DNA from 2 places in the Desulfolithobacter sp. genome. Region 1 is predicted to be linked to the other one. Evidence: riboswitches for the same ligand, from Rfam matches in the RefSeq annotation. Region 1 holds a riboswitch; the other holds the start of a gene.
What was found. Region 1 has a riboswitch for cobalamin ahead of ACXJJY_RS08430 (TonB-dependent receptor plug domain-containing protein). Riboswitches for the same ligand answer to the same signal wherever they lie in the genome.
Positions count from the first base shown of each region.

Region 1 (7,356 bases):
TTACCCGCGGTGACCGTGGTGATCTTGTCGTCCACGTCGGTGTGGAAATATGTAACGTCCATGAACAGGCCCAGCCTGGGTTGCGCATAGCCAAGGCCGATATCCCAGGTGATCGAGGACTCGGGGTCCAGGTCCGGATTGCTCCGGGTGATCATGGTAACCCCGCCAACGTCTGTTTCCGCGTAGCCTGCAAGCTGGGCCGCAGTCGGTGGAACAAAGGCCTTGCCGATGGTGGTGTGCAACCGGATTCCCAGGTCGAAGTTGTAGTTCAGCCCGGCCCTGGGACTGAAGGTGGAGAAATTTTCCGAGTTGGGCGTAAAATCGGTTTTGTAGGGCGTGGGTTTGGTTTCTACATCGAAAGTGTCGTACCGCCCCCCTACAGTGGCGGTGAGCCGGTCGTTCATGAAGCGCCAGATGGTTTCCAGGTATCCGGCCCAGTTTTCCCGGCCTTCATCCGGGGACCAGGGCGCCCTGCGTGTACCGTCCTGGTTGTAGCTTCGGCTTTCCCTGTCGATCTTCTGGTAATCGATGCCGACGACGAACCGGTGTTGGCCCCAGGTGTACTCGTTCTTGAGCTGGAAGCCGAGCCAGTCTGTCTCCGAGTCGTAGCTCCGGTACGGTTCCACCTGGACCAGGGCCGGATACCAGCCGGTATAGTGGCTGTAGTTTTCACTGGTTTCGTTGGTCCGGTAACCGGTGAGGCTCACTCTGCTCTTATCCCCCAGCGGCCCGCTGAGGGTAAAATCCATGCCCGAGCGGTCGATGTCCTTGTGGCCGGACATCTCGTTGCCATAGGCGATGTCACCCGGAGTTTCGATATCGCGGCCCTGGTAGAGGTCTCCGCTGACATCGATCCGCCATGCTCCCAGGTCACCGCCCAGGCGCAGGGATCCGTTCTGGGTCCTGAAGGCCGTGTTTGCCCTGGTCTCGCCGTTACCCATCTCGTAGTCATCGCTCTGTTCGAACCTCTGGGCAAAGATATCGAAGTCGAACCGGTCCCCCAGCCCGCCACCAAGTGCTGCTTTTTCAAAATTGGTCGCAAATGAGCCGTAACCGATTTCCGCAAGACCGGTGAGTGGTCCGGTATGTTTTTTGGTAATGATGTTGACCACCCCGCCCATGGCTTCTCCGCCATAGAGGGAAGAGGCTGGCCCTTTCAGGACCTCTATCCGTTCCACGTTGCCGGTGAGCACGGTCGCCAGGTTGGTGGCTCCGGCCGGCCGGCCGTTGATAAGAACCAGGGTGTGCTTGGTGATACCGGAAAATTCCGGCCGAAAACCGCGGATACCGATGCCGGCCAGGGCGCCGGGGTACTCGATCACGCCGACGGAACTGTTCTTCTTGAGCTGTTCGGTGAGTGTGTCCCCGGTGGTCAGCTCGATGGTCTCGCTCTCGATCACCTCGACCCTGGCCGGAATTTCCTGCACCGATTCTTCACTGCGGGTGGCGGTCACCACCACTTCGTCCAGGGTAACCTTGTTTGCAGGGCTGTCTTCATCCGCGCCCGCCAGGGCCGGTCCAGGCGTGGACACGAGACACAGGGCCAGGGCCGTTCGAATCTCCTTTTTCATCACACTTCTCCTTGTACCTTGTAATGACGTTGAGACGGGTCCGGGGCCGCCTGAAAAGGCAAAAAAAAATCCCCGGACCAATAAACAAAAGAGTTATTGGTCCGGGGATCCCTGATTTTTCCTCGAACAATTCGACAAGCACGTGACTGCTCTTTGTCCGCGAGAGCAGGCGCTTTATGTTTTTCAGACAGGTCTTCTGACTCCCGGATCATCCTCCTTTTGCGCCTTCCCAACCCCTAAGGAGGTCAGTGGCATCTTGCAAAATTCGTCCCCGGTCACAGCGGCGGGCCCGTCCCGGATTCGCACCGGGTTCCCTATTAAGCTCGGCTAAGAGCATCTGAAAATGTACCGATAACGTTACCTGAAAAAATGTGCTCCGTCAACCCGCTTTTGCCGGGAAGATGTGGCCCGTGCCCGCCAGGAGGTTAACGTTCCCGGGGTGTATCGTGAGCGCTGTTCAGCGAATATAGCCCCATTCCCGGAGGCGGGTATATGCGTATTTTGCCTTGTCACCCTGGCGTACCTTTTCAAGAAACGCGGCGTAGGCCCGGGCGGCCTCGTCCCGGCGCTGCATGGCTTCGAGGGCCTGGCCCCGGTAGAAGAGGATGTCCGGATTACCGGGCAGGAGCCGGTCCACCTCACTTAATTCCCGCAGGGCCTGGTCATATTTCTCTTTGGCGAGGCTGCTCATGGCCAAGAGCCAGTGGCCCTGGGCCTCTTTGGGGTAGACCTGGGTGGCCTGGCGGGCATAGCTTAGCGCTTCATCATGGTTATGATGCATAAACTGGCATTTGGCCATAACCACCAGGGCCTGGTAATCGTCCGGAGCGTGGCGAAGAGCAGTGTGCAACAGTTCTTCGGCCTGGCGGATCTGTTTACGGGCCAAGGCGGTTTCCGCCTTCTGGATGGCCCTGATTGCTGGTTTGAGACGGCGAAGACCTGCGGTGTGGTCCATGTAGCGCTGTCGGTGATCCGGGTTGTCGAGCATGGATGCGTAACGTTCATGGGCCTGCAGGCGGGCTGTTTCCAATCGTTCCCTGCTCATGGGATGGGTGGCGAACATGAGCTCGATGGCAGTGGGATTGTGCTCTCCGCTTCTGAGGAGGATTTCCATGAGACCCGCCATGCCAAGTGGTGTGTATCCGGCCCTGGTCATGTATTCCATGCCCAGGGCGTCGGCCTCCCTTTCGTCATTGCGGCTGTATCTGGCCAACAGGGCACCGGCCCCCAAGCCGCCAAGCCTGGAGATCAGCTCCGCCGTACCTTCATGACCGGCACTGGAGGTGGCTATCGAGGCTCCGGCGACCAGCAGGTTGACCAGCAACCCCTTGCCCATCTGCTCGGCTGCGTGCCGGGCACAGACATGGCCGATTTCGTGCCCCAGCAGGGCTGCAAGTTCAGCTTCGCTTTGCAGTTCAACCAGGATGCCTCGGGTGGCGGCGATGGAGCCGCCGGGAAAAGCGTAGGCGTTGATATGGGCCGCATTGACGCCGCGGAAGGAAAAGGGCATGTCAGGGCGATGTGAACGACGGGCCAGCTCCATTCCCACCCGGTTAAGATACTTGTTGAGCTCCCTGTCCATGAGGATACCGTAATCGGCCGAAAACTGGAATGGGGCCTGCTTCCGGTCCAGGGCTATCTCCTGGCTCCGGGTCATCATGACAAGGGATTTTTCTCCTGTCACCGGGTCGGTGCTGCAACCGCCAAGAAAGGGAGCCGTAATGGCGCTTCCACCGCAAAGAAAGAAAAAGCGCAGGATTGTACGGCGTGAAATTCGGGGCAAGGTGTTTGATCCGTTCATGGTGTTTTGTCCGTTTCGGGCCAGTTTATCTGCAGCAGAAGGTCATAAACGGCCCGATAGATACGCGGTTCGCCGCTTGCTCTGGGGCCGGCCACGTTCAGGGTTTTGATGTTATGGTCTTTCAGCCATTGTTCTATGGCTTTTTGAGCTCGTTTGGGATGCCATAGTTCCAGGTCGATATGGAGACAGGGGCGCCGGTGCCGGATGGCCAGGGCCTCGGTCAGGGCCGAGCCGCCGGTGAGAGGGCCAAATGACACTATCAGAGTGCCGTCACTGTCCAGTATGTTTTTCCTGGTTCGGTCCCGGTAGTTGGCCGACGGCAGCTCCTGGAGTCGGTAGCGGTCCGGCAGTGGTCCCTCCTCGGTCCGGCGCCCTCTTGGCAGCCAGCCGCCATGGGGGATGTTCAGGCTGATGGCCGCGTCAAGAGCCGCCCGGTCAGCCCCGCTCTGTCCTCCGGAGATAATTTTCATGTTCTTTCAGGACCCTTTGGGAGTCGACCCTGCCGTTGGCGTCAACGCAGCGGCGATCCGGCCGGCAATACGTTCCATGTTGGCCAGGTAGTCCCGCGCCAGCGGGTCAAGCGGTATCACTGCTCCGTCGATGGCCCTGGCGATGGTCCGGGCGCTGGAGCTTGAAAACTGGGGCTGAACAAAGATGACGTGGACATTATCCTCCCTGGCCGAGGCGATTAGGCTGGCCAGGTGGCGGGGGCCCGGCCCCTTGCCCCCGGGGGCCACTGCTTTTTGCCGCAACCCGTAGGCCCGGCAGAAATAGCCGTAAGCCGGATGAAAGACATATATGGTCTGGCCGGTCAGAGGCGCGAGCACCTCCCTGAGTCTGCGGTCCAGGGCCTCGAGATCCGCGGCAAAGGTTTCATAGTTTTGCTGGTAGAATTCTTTTCCTGCGGGGTCGAGACGGATCAGGGTGTCGCGAATGAGGGCCGCCTGTTTCTTGACCAGCCGGGGATCAAGCCAGGTGTGCGGATCCAGATCTTCACTCTTTTCCCGTTCTTTGGCATGCACATCTTCATTCTGCAGTCCTTTGTGATCGTGGTCACCGCTCAACATATCCAGTCCCTGACGCAGGTCGATGATGGAGAGATGGGGGACGGAGCGCTGTAGTTTGGGTATCAGGCTTTTTTCAAACGGCACGCCGATGCGGAAATAGACATCGGCCCGGGACAGGGTCGCCATTTGGCGTGGTGCAGGGGCGTAGGTGACCGGACTCTGGCCAGGCTGGACCAGGGCCTGGACCTGAACCCGCTCGCCACCAACCCGCTCGACAAAATATTCCTGAGGGAGGATCGAGACAAAAACCGTGATCCTGGCCATGGCCACGGCAGGCAGAGAGATGGTCAGCGTCAGGAAGAGGAGCAAAAGAGAGATTTTTTTCCAATGCATTGGGACTCCGGAACCGGTTTTGGGAAAAATGGGCGCGTACCTGAAAAATTTTACAATGACTTTTACTGGTTGTTGATGCGGGTGAGAACCGGCAGGTGACCTGGTCGTTTCGACGGTCACCATCAGGCATTCGGTACCCGGACCGGGACCATCGTTTGGACAGGTAACCCGGTAACGCCACTGTATCAGTATACGTTATGCGATCCGACTGTAAAATCAAGGGGGGAGGTTTCCCAAAGGGGAGACAGGTATTATATTTTTTCAGAGGCTTGCTGACGGTGGATCTGCAAACAGGGAGGGTATCATGCACGAGGCACGTTTTTACACCAAAAAGGAGGACGGCAAGGTCCAGTGCGGACTCTGTCAACACCGCTGCCAGATAAAACCGGGACGGCGAGGGATGTGCGGTGTGCGTGAAAACCGGGACGGGACATTGTATACTCTGGTCTACGGGTATCTGGTGGCGGAAAATAGTGATCCCATCGAGAAAAAACCGCTGTTCCATTTTCTTCCAGCCTCGAAATCCTGGTCCATCTCCACCGTGGGATGCAATTTTCGCTGTCTCCACTGCCAGAACTATGATATCTCCCAGTATCCCCACCTGCATCACGGTGGCATTGCCGGTACCTTCCGCTCTCCGGAAGAGGTGGTGGCTGCGGCGGAGCGAACGGGTTGTGCAAGTATCAGCTATACGTATGTGGAGCCTACCGTTTTCTATGAATTCGCCCGGGACTGTATGGAGTTGGCTCATTCGCGCTCCATCAGAAACGTCTTTGTCTCCAATGGCTACATGACCCCGGAGGTTATCCGGGATCTGGCCCCGCTGCTGGACGGGATCAATATCGACCTCAAGGGGTTTTCAGAGGATTTTTATCACCGGATCTGTTCAGCCCGGCTCCAACCGGTGTTGGACACGATTCGGCTCATGCACGAGGCTGGGGTCTGGGTCGAGGTGACCACGCTGGTGATCCCCGGGCTCAACGACTCGGATGAGGAACTGCGGGACATTGCCCGTTTCATCCGCGGTATCGATTTATCCATGCCCTGGCATGTGACCGCCTTTTATCCCACCTATAAGTTAACCGACCGCCCCCCCACCCCGGTGGCCACCCTGCGGCGGGCCAGGGACATCGGCCTTGGCGAAGGGCTGCGGTTTGTCTACGAGGGCAATGTGCCGGGTGAAGGAGGAGAAAATACCTGGTGCCCTTCCTGCGGCGTCGCTCTTGTTACCAGGCTCGGTTTTTCTCTTGCGGAAAATCGGTTGCGCCTCGGTGACAATCCGCGCCTGGCCCATTGTCCCGAATGCGGCGAAGATGTCCAGGGCGTCTGGAGCTGAGCGGTCGAATCGGTGGTGGTCAGAGCTGCAGGTCGACCCGTGGCTTACCGCTGTTGCCGGTATCAAGGGCCGATGAACAGATGAGCAGCCGTTTGGGATCGATACCGTGGTTTCCGCTGAGGAAATCCCGCACCGCGACAGCCCGCCTCTCGCCAAGGTTAAGGAGACGCTCTTTTGTTTCAGGACTGAGCCCGTCGGCCCTGGTGTCCGGAGGGAGGTCGTCCCGGGCCAGCTTCGGACAGAGCTGGAGTTCCAGGCTGGGTTTCTCCTTGAGAATTTTGGCAACCCGGTCGAGGTAGTCGGTCTGTTTCTCGCTCAGGACATCGCTGCCGGGCGTGAATTCCACCGGCGCCAGCCGGGTTTTGAGTATCTCGTTGCCAACTTTGGCGCCCAGGTAGGCCAGGGCGGCATAGGGGCCCAGGGCATAGACCAGGTAGGAGGATGCCCCGGTGATGATGGCCTTGTTCATGGCGGTGATCAGCAGCCCGGAAAGACTTACATTCAGTTCGTTGACCGGTCCGGAGACTGGTACTTTGAGTTCAATATTGCCATTGCTGTCCTTGAGAATAGCCAGGGCGTAGTCCAGGTCAAAGGGCAGGGCTATTGCCTTTTCCTTGTCCACTGTCTGGACATCGACTTTCTTGAACAGAAATTTGTTGTCAGCGTTGATGTTCTTGTCAGAGAGCTGGATTTTGGCTTGCAGTTCCAGCTGGCCTTGGGTGAATTTTACTCCTATGGCATCTGCTGCATAGGGTGACAGGTTGACCAGGGGATAGTTTTTGAGTTGTACTTCCTGTTCCAGGGCCATGTTTGGTCCGAACAGCCGGGCGGTCCCTTTGACCGAAAGGTAGGAGAACCTGTCGATCATCGCCTCCAGGGTGTATCTGGCAGGGGTTTCGGTGTCCTGGGAATTGATATGTTCCACCAGGGCTCTGGTCGGGACCAGCTCCATGGTGAAGGGGTGTGTGCGGGTATAGTCGGTGGCGGCCCGGTGATCGACAAAGAGGATGCGGTTTTCTCCTTCCAGGCGGATACGATCCAGGCGCAGGGGCGCTCCGGCGTAGATCTTGGCCGGTTCTTTTTTTTCGTCCACATCCGCAGGCGATATTTTATCTGGATCTTGTCTGTCTTCCAGGTGCTCCTCTGCGTCCGGCGTCGGCCTGCCTGTCAGTTCCCGTACGGCCTGGCTCAGGTTGAGCGAACCTTTTTCATCGATTTTCAGGTCCATGAAAAGGTCGCTGAGGATGA
Region 1 is NZ_JBPMMS010000034.1:55,153-62,508, forward strand. Features, by position in the region: gene ACXJJY_RS08430 (TonB-dependent receptor plug domain-containing protein) at 1-1,571, opposite strand, end outside; cobalamin riboswitch at 1,741-1,927, opposite strand; gene ACXJJY_RS08435 (M48 family metalloprotease) at 2,029-3,372, opposite strand; gene ACXJJY_RS08440 (putative molybdenum carrier protein) at 3,369-3,842, opposite strand; gene ACXJJY_RS08445 (metal ABC transporter solute-binding protein, Zn/Mn family) at 3,849-4,772, opposite strand; gene amrS (AmmeMemoRadiSam system radical SAM enzyme) at 5,077-6,108, shown strand; gene ACXJJY_RS08455 (DUF748 domain-containing protein) at 6,128-7,356, opposite strand, start outside.

Region 2 (7,356 bases), on a different contig from region 1:
TGACCAGGTGATGGCTGACGTTTTGCCTGAAGAAAAGGCCCGGGTTGTCAAATCGCTCCAGGATGACGGCCGGATGGTGGCTATGGCGGGTGACGGTATCAACGATGCCCCGGCCCTTGCCCAGGCCCATGTGGGGATTGCTATGGGGACAGGCACGGATGTGGCCATGGAGAGTGCTGACCTGACCCTTGTCAGGGGTGATCTGACCGGTATTTTCCTGGCCAGGAAGCTTAGCCGGGCGACCATGGCAAACATCAGGCAGAATCTGTTTTTTGCCTTTGTCTATAACGCGCTCGGGGTTCCGGTGGCAGCAGGGGTTCTCTATCCTGTCTTCGGCATACTTCTTTCACCGGTTATTGCGGCGGCGGCCATGAGTTTAAGCTCTGTTTCTGTGGTTCTCAATGCGCTGCGCCTGAGAGCTGTACGGATAGTACAGTAGCCAGACAGCACCATAACGGGATGACGTTTTTTAGCCTCCGAGGGCCATTAAGCGCTATAGAGGACGTATGTATTAAAAAAACGTTATCTCGTTTTTCCTGTATTGACGGCATGATTTTTTCGGTACAATACACCTGTCACGGTCACGAAAGATTATCTGTTCAGAGGGCCGCCTGTCCATCCCTGCTGTGACGACCATGCTCCTGGAAAAATAGATTCGCCCCGATCCTTTCAGCTTGGTTCAACTGCTGCTTTCGGCCTGTTCAGGAAAGAACGGTGCCTGTTCCCTGAATGGCAGGGAAGGGAGCTCAATTTTATAGAACTTCAGGCCTGTTCCATGCAGATACCATCCACCCGAGTGTCTTTCAAACTGTCCTGGTCCGCCCTGGCCATAGTCGTTGCCGCACTGATTCTTGGCACATTGCTTGCCATTTCCACGGTGCGCAATCTGGCACGGGAACAGAAAATCATGAAGAGTTTTCTTCTTGACGAGGGGCTGGTCCTGATTCGAAGTTTCCAGGCTGGAGCGAGAACCACCATGATGCATCACATGATGAATACTTCTTCGCCGCTGGAGACGCTGGTTACCGAAACGGCCAAAACAGATCGTATCGCCTACATTCATGTTGTCACCGAAGACGGGGTGGTTCTGGCTACTGCCGGCAAGCTTCCTCCCCGGGACAGTCACCCGGAAAGTTCCAGGGTCCTGGCTGCTGAGGGACCGGTCACCACTATCATTAATCTGGCAGACAGCGGCAGTCCCATATTTGAGGTTGCCACGGAATTTCATATGGTTGATGGGGACCAGAGTGGCAATTCCATGGCATCCATAATGTTTCGTCGCAGGCAACAGTGGATGCAGGCCCAATTCGGAGAAAACCTCAACAAGCGCAAGGTGATTTATATCGGCCTGTATACCGATGAATTTATCCAGGCCCAGGAGCAGGATCTTCGTCATACCCTGTTTATGGGCGGTCTGCTGTTGCTGCTCGGCAGTGCAGGTTTTTATTTTTTGTTTCTGTACCAGGGGGCCCGGATTACACGGGCGACTCTTGATACCATGCGTCTTTATACCAGGAGTGTTATTGAGTCCATGCCGGATGGCTTGATGACCCTGGATTGCGGTCAACGGATTGTATCAGTGAATGCGCGGGCAGCGCGGTTGACCGGTTTTCCTGCCGGAAAACTGTCCGGCATACCGGTGGACCGGGTCTTTGCCAACTGGCCCGGTGAACAGATCTGTACCAAACAGGGAGTGGTTGCCCTGGAGTATGAAATACAGCGGACAGATAACCTGTCCATCCCTGTCCGGCTCAGCTCTTCTCCCCTGAAGGACCAGGAGGGAAATAGACTTGGTACCGTGGTGATCATTCGTGACATCCGTGATCTGCGGGCCATGGAGGAACAACTGGAGCGTTCCCGGCGACTCGCCGCCCTTGGGCGAATGGCAGCCGGTATTGCCCATGAAATCAGAAATCCCCTGGGGACATTACGGGGATTTGCCCAGTATTTCGGCAATCAGGCAACGGACAAGAATTCCCTGGAATATGCTCAGCTGATGGTGGATGAGGTAGATCGTCTGAACGCGGCGATTTCAGCCCTGCTGCAGTTCTCCAGGCCAAGAGATCCAGAGTTTCAAAAGTTGTCTCCCGCTCGGGTGCTCGAAAAGACAGCCAGGTTGCTCGAGCATGATTTCAAGGCTGGAAATATCCATTTTTCCATGAAGATACAGTGTACAGGGACTGTTGTCGCAGATGAAGATCTTCTGCTCCAGGTTGTTCTCAATTTGCTCAAAAACAGTCTGCATGCCACCCCGGCAGGTGGTCACATAAGCCTGTTCTGCTCTGAAGAAAAAGACACGATCCGGATTACGGTTTCCGATTCGGGCAAGGGTATGTCCGGGGAAGAGCAGGAGAAAATGTTCGATCCGTTTTTTACAACCCGTCGGGCAGGTACCGGCCTGGGTCTGGCTGTCAGTCACCAGATTGTCGAGCAGCATCACGGGCATTTCGAGGTAGTATCAGCCCCGGGCAGGGGAACAGAAATCACGATAGTGCTCCCGGTGACCCAGAAAAAACAAACTGGAAATGGATGATATGCAGGGAAAAACAATTCTGCTTGTAGATGATGATGTGGCTCACCGTACCATGCTCAAGGTCAACCTTGAGGGGGCAGGCTACACCATACTTGAAACCGACGATGGGGATCAGGTTTTGCCGCTGCTGTGGGACCATGATGTGGATTTGATTCTGCTGGATCTGAAAATGCAGCGAATGGATGGCCTGGAGACCTTGTCGCTGCTCAGGGAAAAGGGGCGTATCGAGCCGGTTATCGTTATCACGGCCTTTTCTTCGGTGGAAAGTGCTGTGGCGGCCATGAAAAAGGGGGCCGTCGATTATGTCACCAAGCCTGTTGATATCGAGGCCCTGAATCTGGCCGTGGAAAAGGCGCTTCATATAGAGGCGCTTCGGGAAGAGAATGCACAGCTTCGGGAACGGCTTGGAGAAAAATTTGACTTTGGCAACATTATCGGCCGCAGCAGTGGTATGCAGAGGGTGTTTGAAACTCTCTCGCTGGTTGCTCCCAGCGATGCAACGGTGCTTATAACCGGAGAATCGGGTACCGGCAAGGAATTGATTGCCGGGGCGCTTCATCAAAACAGTCTGCGTAAAGACGGCCCGTTTATCAAGGTCAACTGCGCGGCTCTGCATGAAAGCTTGCTGGAAAGCGAACTTTTTGGCCATGAACGGGGTGCTTTTACCGGTGCGGAGCGGCAGCGTAAGGGTCGCTTTGAACAGGCCCATCGCGGCACTTTGTTTCTTGATGAAATCGGCGATATGTCGTTGCAGACCCAGGCCAAGATACTCAGGGTAATCCAGGAAGGAGAGTTCGAACGTCTTGGCTCCAGCCAGTCTGTGAAGGTGGATGTCCGCCTTGTGGCGGCAACCCACAAGAATCTTCAGCAAATGGTTGAGGAAGGCACTTTTCGGCAGGATCTCTTTTTCCGGCTTTCCGTGGTGCCTATTGAATTGCCACCTCTCAGGGAGAGGCCGGAGGATATACCAGCCCTGGCTGATTATTTTCTGAAAAAATATGCGAAAAAAAACCGGAAAGATATTCGGAGATTTCATCCCCAGGTTCTGATGCTCCTTGGGCGACATGACTGGCCCGGTAATATCAGGGAGCTGGAAAACACCGTGGAGCGGGCAGTGATTCTCTGCCTTGGAGAACAGATTACTCCCCGGGAACTGTCGCCTCACCTGTTGCCGGAAGATATGGCGCCGAACCTGGAGAAGAACGGCAGGCAGGGTTTCACCCTTCGCGACATGGAGCGTGAGGCAATCAAAACCATCCTGGCTCAGACAGATGGTAACCGCTCGAAAACAGCACGTATTCTTGGAATTGCCCGGCAGACCCTGTTGAACAAGATTAAGGAATACGGTCTGGACAAAGATTGAATTGTCTTGTCCTTTTTTCTAATTTCTGGCATATGTGGACACCATAGATCAGTCTGGTGCCGTCGGTGTGGTTGCCGGCGGAGAATAGGGAATACGGTGCGAATCCGTAACGCTCAGGGCCGGCGCTGTAAGCGGGGACTACGGCCGCATGATGCCACTGTCCACATCTTCGGGGATGGGAAGGCGCGGTCGGAGATTGATCCGTGAGTCAGAAGACCTGCCAGGCTGGATACAAGATAACGGATATTGCTGTCCTGCAAGTCCGCGTCAAGGAACAATTCCCTGGCGCGGATTTTTTTTTTGCCGGCCGGGACGGTCTGAGGAGGAAGAGAGCATGAAGACCCAACTTGAATTGGCCCGCGAGGGGCTCGTTACACCACAGATGGAACAGGTAGCTAGCGATGAGGGCAAGGATGTCGAGCTGATCAGGGAGTTAGTCGCTTTGGGAGAAATCGTTATTCCGGTCAACCATAATCGTCCGAATCAGAAGGTGGTCGGTATTGGCACCGGGTTGCGGACCAAGGTCAATGCCTCTATCGGCACTTCTTCGGACATCAAGGACATCGAGCTGGAAAAAAGAAAGGCGCGGATCGCTGAAGAGGAGCAGGCCGATACCCTGATGGAATTGTCCACCGGAGGCGATCTGGACCTGGTGCGGCGCGAAGTGCTGGCCGCCGTTGATCTGCCGGTGGGCAATGTGCCTCTGTATCAGGCCTTTTCAGAGGCCATCCGCAAGTACCGTAACCCAAACAAACTTGACCCGGAATATCTTTTCGAGCTTATCGAGCGGCAGCTGGAGGATGGAATATCGTTCATGGCAATTCACTGCGGGATCAATCGGTACTCCATTGAACGGCTGCGTCGTCAGGGATATCGTTATGGGGGGCTGGTTTCCAAAGGCGGCACCTTCATGGTGTCCTGGATGGAGTATCATGACCGGGAAAATCCACTTTATGAGCAGTTTGACCGGGTTTGCGATTTGATGAAAAAATATGACGCTGTTCTTTCACTGGGTAACGGTATCCGGGCTGGAGCTATTCATGACAGTCACGACCGGGCCCAGATGGCGGAGATGATCACCAACTGCGAACTGGCCGAGATAGGTCGGGAAATGGGGTGTCAGATGATGGTGGAGGGTCCGGGCCATGTGCCTCTTGACGAGATCGAAGGCAATATAATGCTGGAGAAAAGGATGAGCGGCAATGCGCCCTATTACGTCCTGGGCCCGTTGCCTGCAGACTCCGGGGCCGGATATGACCATATTACCGCTGCCATAGGAGCTGCCAATTCAGCCCGTTACGGAGCGGACTTGATTTGTTACATCACCCCGGCGGAGCATCTCGCCCTGCCCGGAGAACAGGACGTACGTGAAGGTATCCGGGCCACCAGGCTGGCGGCAAGGATAGGTGACATCGCGCGTGATCCTTCCATGCGCGAGCGGGAAAAGCAGGTGGCTATCGCCCGGCGTGATACCCGGTGGGAAAGGCAGATGGAGCTTTTGATGTTTCCAGAAGAGGCTCGCAGGATCCGCAGGGACCGTTCACCGGAAAATAAGCGTACCTGCACCATGTGCGGCGATTTTTGCGCCATGGAGCGGGGAATATCGCTATTTGCCCGAGACATACGCGGTGACAAGCGGGGCTGCGAAGAGGAACAGGCCCGGAAAAAAGCGGTAGTATCCGCGCAGAAAGAAAAATAGAGTCTCAGCAGATATGGCCCGGCTGCTTATTGAACAGCAGGCGGGCCTTGTTTGCCCGGAAGGTGAAGGGCAGCCATTTCAGCGGGTGCGAAACGTGACGATCAGTTTTGAGAGCTCATCGGCCATTTTTGCCAGTTTGCCGGCACTGTTTTTGACAGTTGAGCTGAGCGCAGTTATTTCACCGGCCACCTGGCTTACTTCGGCAATCTCCCGGGCAATGTCACCTGACACTGCCGAGCTCTGGGCCACATTCTCGTTGACCTCGGATATGCCCAGAGCGGCCTGCTGAATATTCTCCGCTATCTCTGTTGTGCTTGCGGTCTGTTCTTCCACGGCTGTGGCGATTGAGGACACTATTTTGTTGACCTTGGTAATGACCCCGGTGACCTGTTTTATCTCGTTCACGGTCAGATTGGTCGAGTTCTGAATGGCTTCGATTTTGGTTTTGATTTCCCGGGTGGCATCGGCTGTCTGGTTGGCCAGTTCCTTGATCTCGTTTGCAACCACCGCAAACCCCTTGCCTGCTTCTCCGGCCCGGGCCGCTTCGATAGTGGCATTGAGGGCCAGCAGATTGGTCTGTTCGGAAATTTCGGTGATCACCTCGGTAACCTTGCTGATCTCACCGGCTGCCTGGCCCAGGGCGTCGACCTTTTCAGAGGAGCCTGAAGCAAGGGTCACTGCTTCCATGGTCACATCCCGTGCTTCCGCGGTGTCCGTGGCTATCCTCTGAACAGTTGCCGACAGCTCTCCCACCGCATCGGCGACGATATTGACATTGGTGGCCGCTTCTTCGCAGGCTGCGGCCACGGAGTTCATGTTGGAACTCATCTCTTCGGTCGCCGCTGCAACATTGTTCGCCTTTTCCGATGACTGATCCGCTCCCTGTGACATAGCTTCAGATGATTCGGAAAGATGGGTTGCTGAATCCTGCAAAACTTCGGTACTGTTTCCGACCTTTTTGAAAACCGTGTTCAGTTTCCTGACCATTTGGTTGAGAGACTCGACCAGTTGACCGATTTCATCCCGACCTTTGTTGTCAAGGGTGGTGGTGAAATCTCCGTCTCCCACAAGGCCTGCAAAAGAGACAGCCTCTCTGATGGAACTGACAATTGAGCGGATCGTCAGAAAAACTATCAGCATGCCTGCAGAAGTGGCCAGGATCGCCATGGACAGGATTATGATCGTGGTTCTGCGATTGTTCTGTTCAATCAGCATGCGCTGGTTCAGTTCGTACTTGTGAGAAGTGTCGACGATGTTTTCCACCATACTTTCAACTTTTGATCCAGTTTGTTCCAATGTCCCGGTGATGGTGTTGATTGCCTGGTTGTTTTTATGAAGAGCAAGCAATGCGCGTTTGTAGGAGTTCGTCTTTTCTTCAACCATTGTCAGGTATTTTTCATCCACCATTCCGTTGTCAAAGGCGTCGACCAGGTTGTCGAGCGCATCGATGGTTTCCTGCAGCTCCTGTGGATCCTGGTGGAGAAGATACTGGCTCTCGTGGAGGCTGATATCGAGGGCCAGCCCTCTGGCTCCCTGAACATAAATGGCGCCTATGGATTTTTCCATGTGCACTGCATGCTCAATAACATCCATGTACGCATCATCCTCACCGGCAACCAGCCTGTTCAGTGCTTCTTTGTATTCAGCCAGATTTTTATTGAGTTCCTCCCGGAAACCGGGAACAAAGGACCCTTCGGTGAGTATTTCGTCGAGCATGTCGAGTGCTGAACGTAATTTTTCAAGGATTCGTTCAGATTTTGT
Region 2 is NZ_JBPMMS010000013.1:49,080-56,435, forward strand. Features, by position in the region: gene ACXJJY_RS03060 (heavy metal translocating P-type ATPase) at 1-439, shown strand, start outside; gene ACXJJY_RS03065 (two-component system sensor histidine kinase NtrB) at 776-2,533, shown strand; gene ACXJJY_RS03070 (sigma-54-dependent transcriptional regulator) at 2,535-3,896, shown strand; cobalamin riboswitch at 3,934-4,135, shown strand; gene thiC (phosphomethylpyrimidine synthase ThiC) at 4,231-5,595, shown strand; gene ACXJJY_RS03080 (HAMP domain-containing methyl-accepting chemotaxis protein) at 5,674-7,356, opposite strand, start outside.
Region 2: it holds a riboswitch for cobalamin, as region 1 does, so the genes downstream of both, thiC (phosphomethylpyrimidine synthase ThiC) here and ACXJJY_RS08430 (TonB-dependent receptor plug domain-containing protein) in region 1, are expected to answer to the same signal.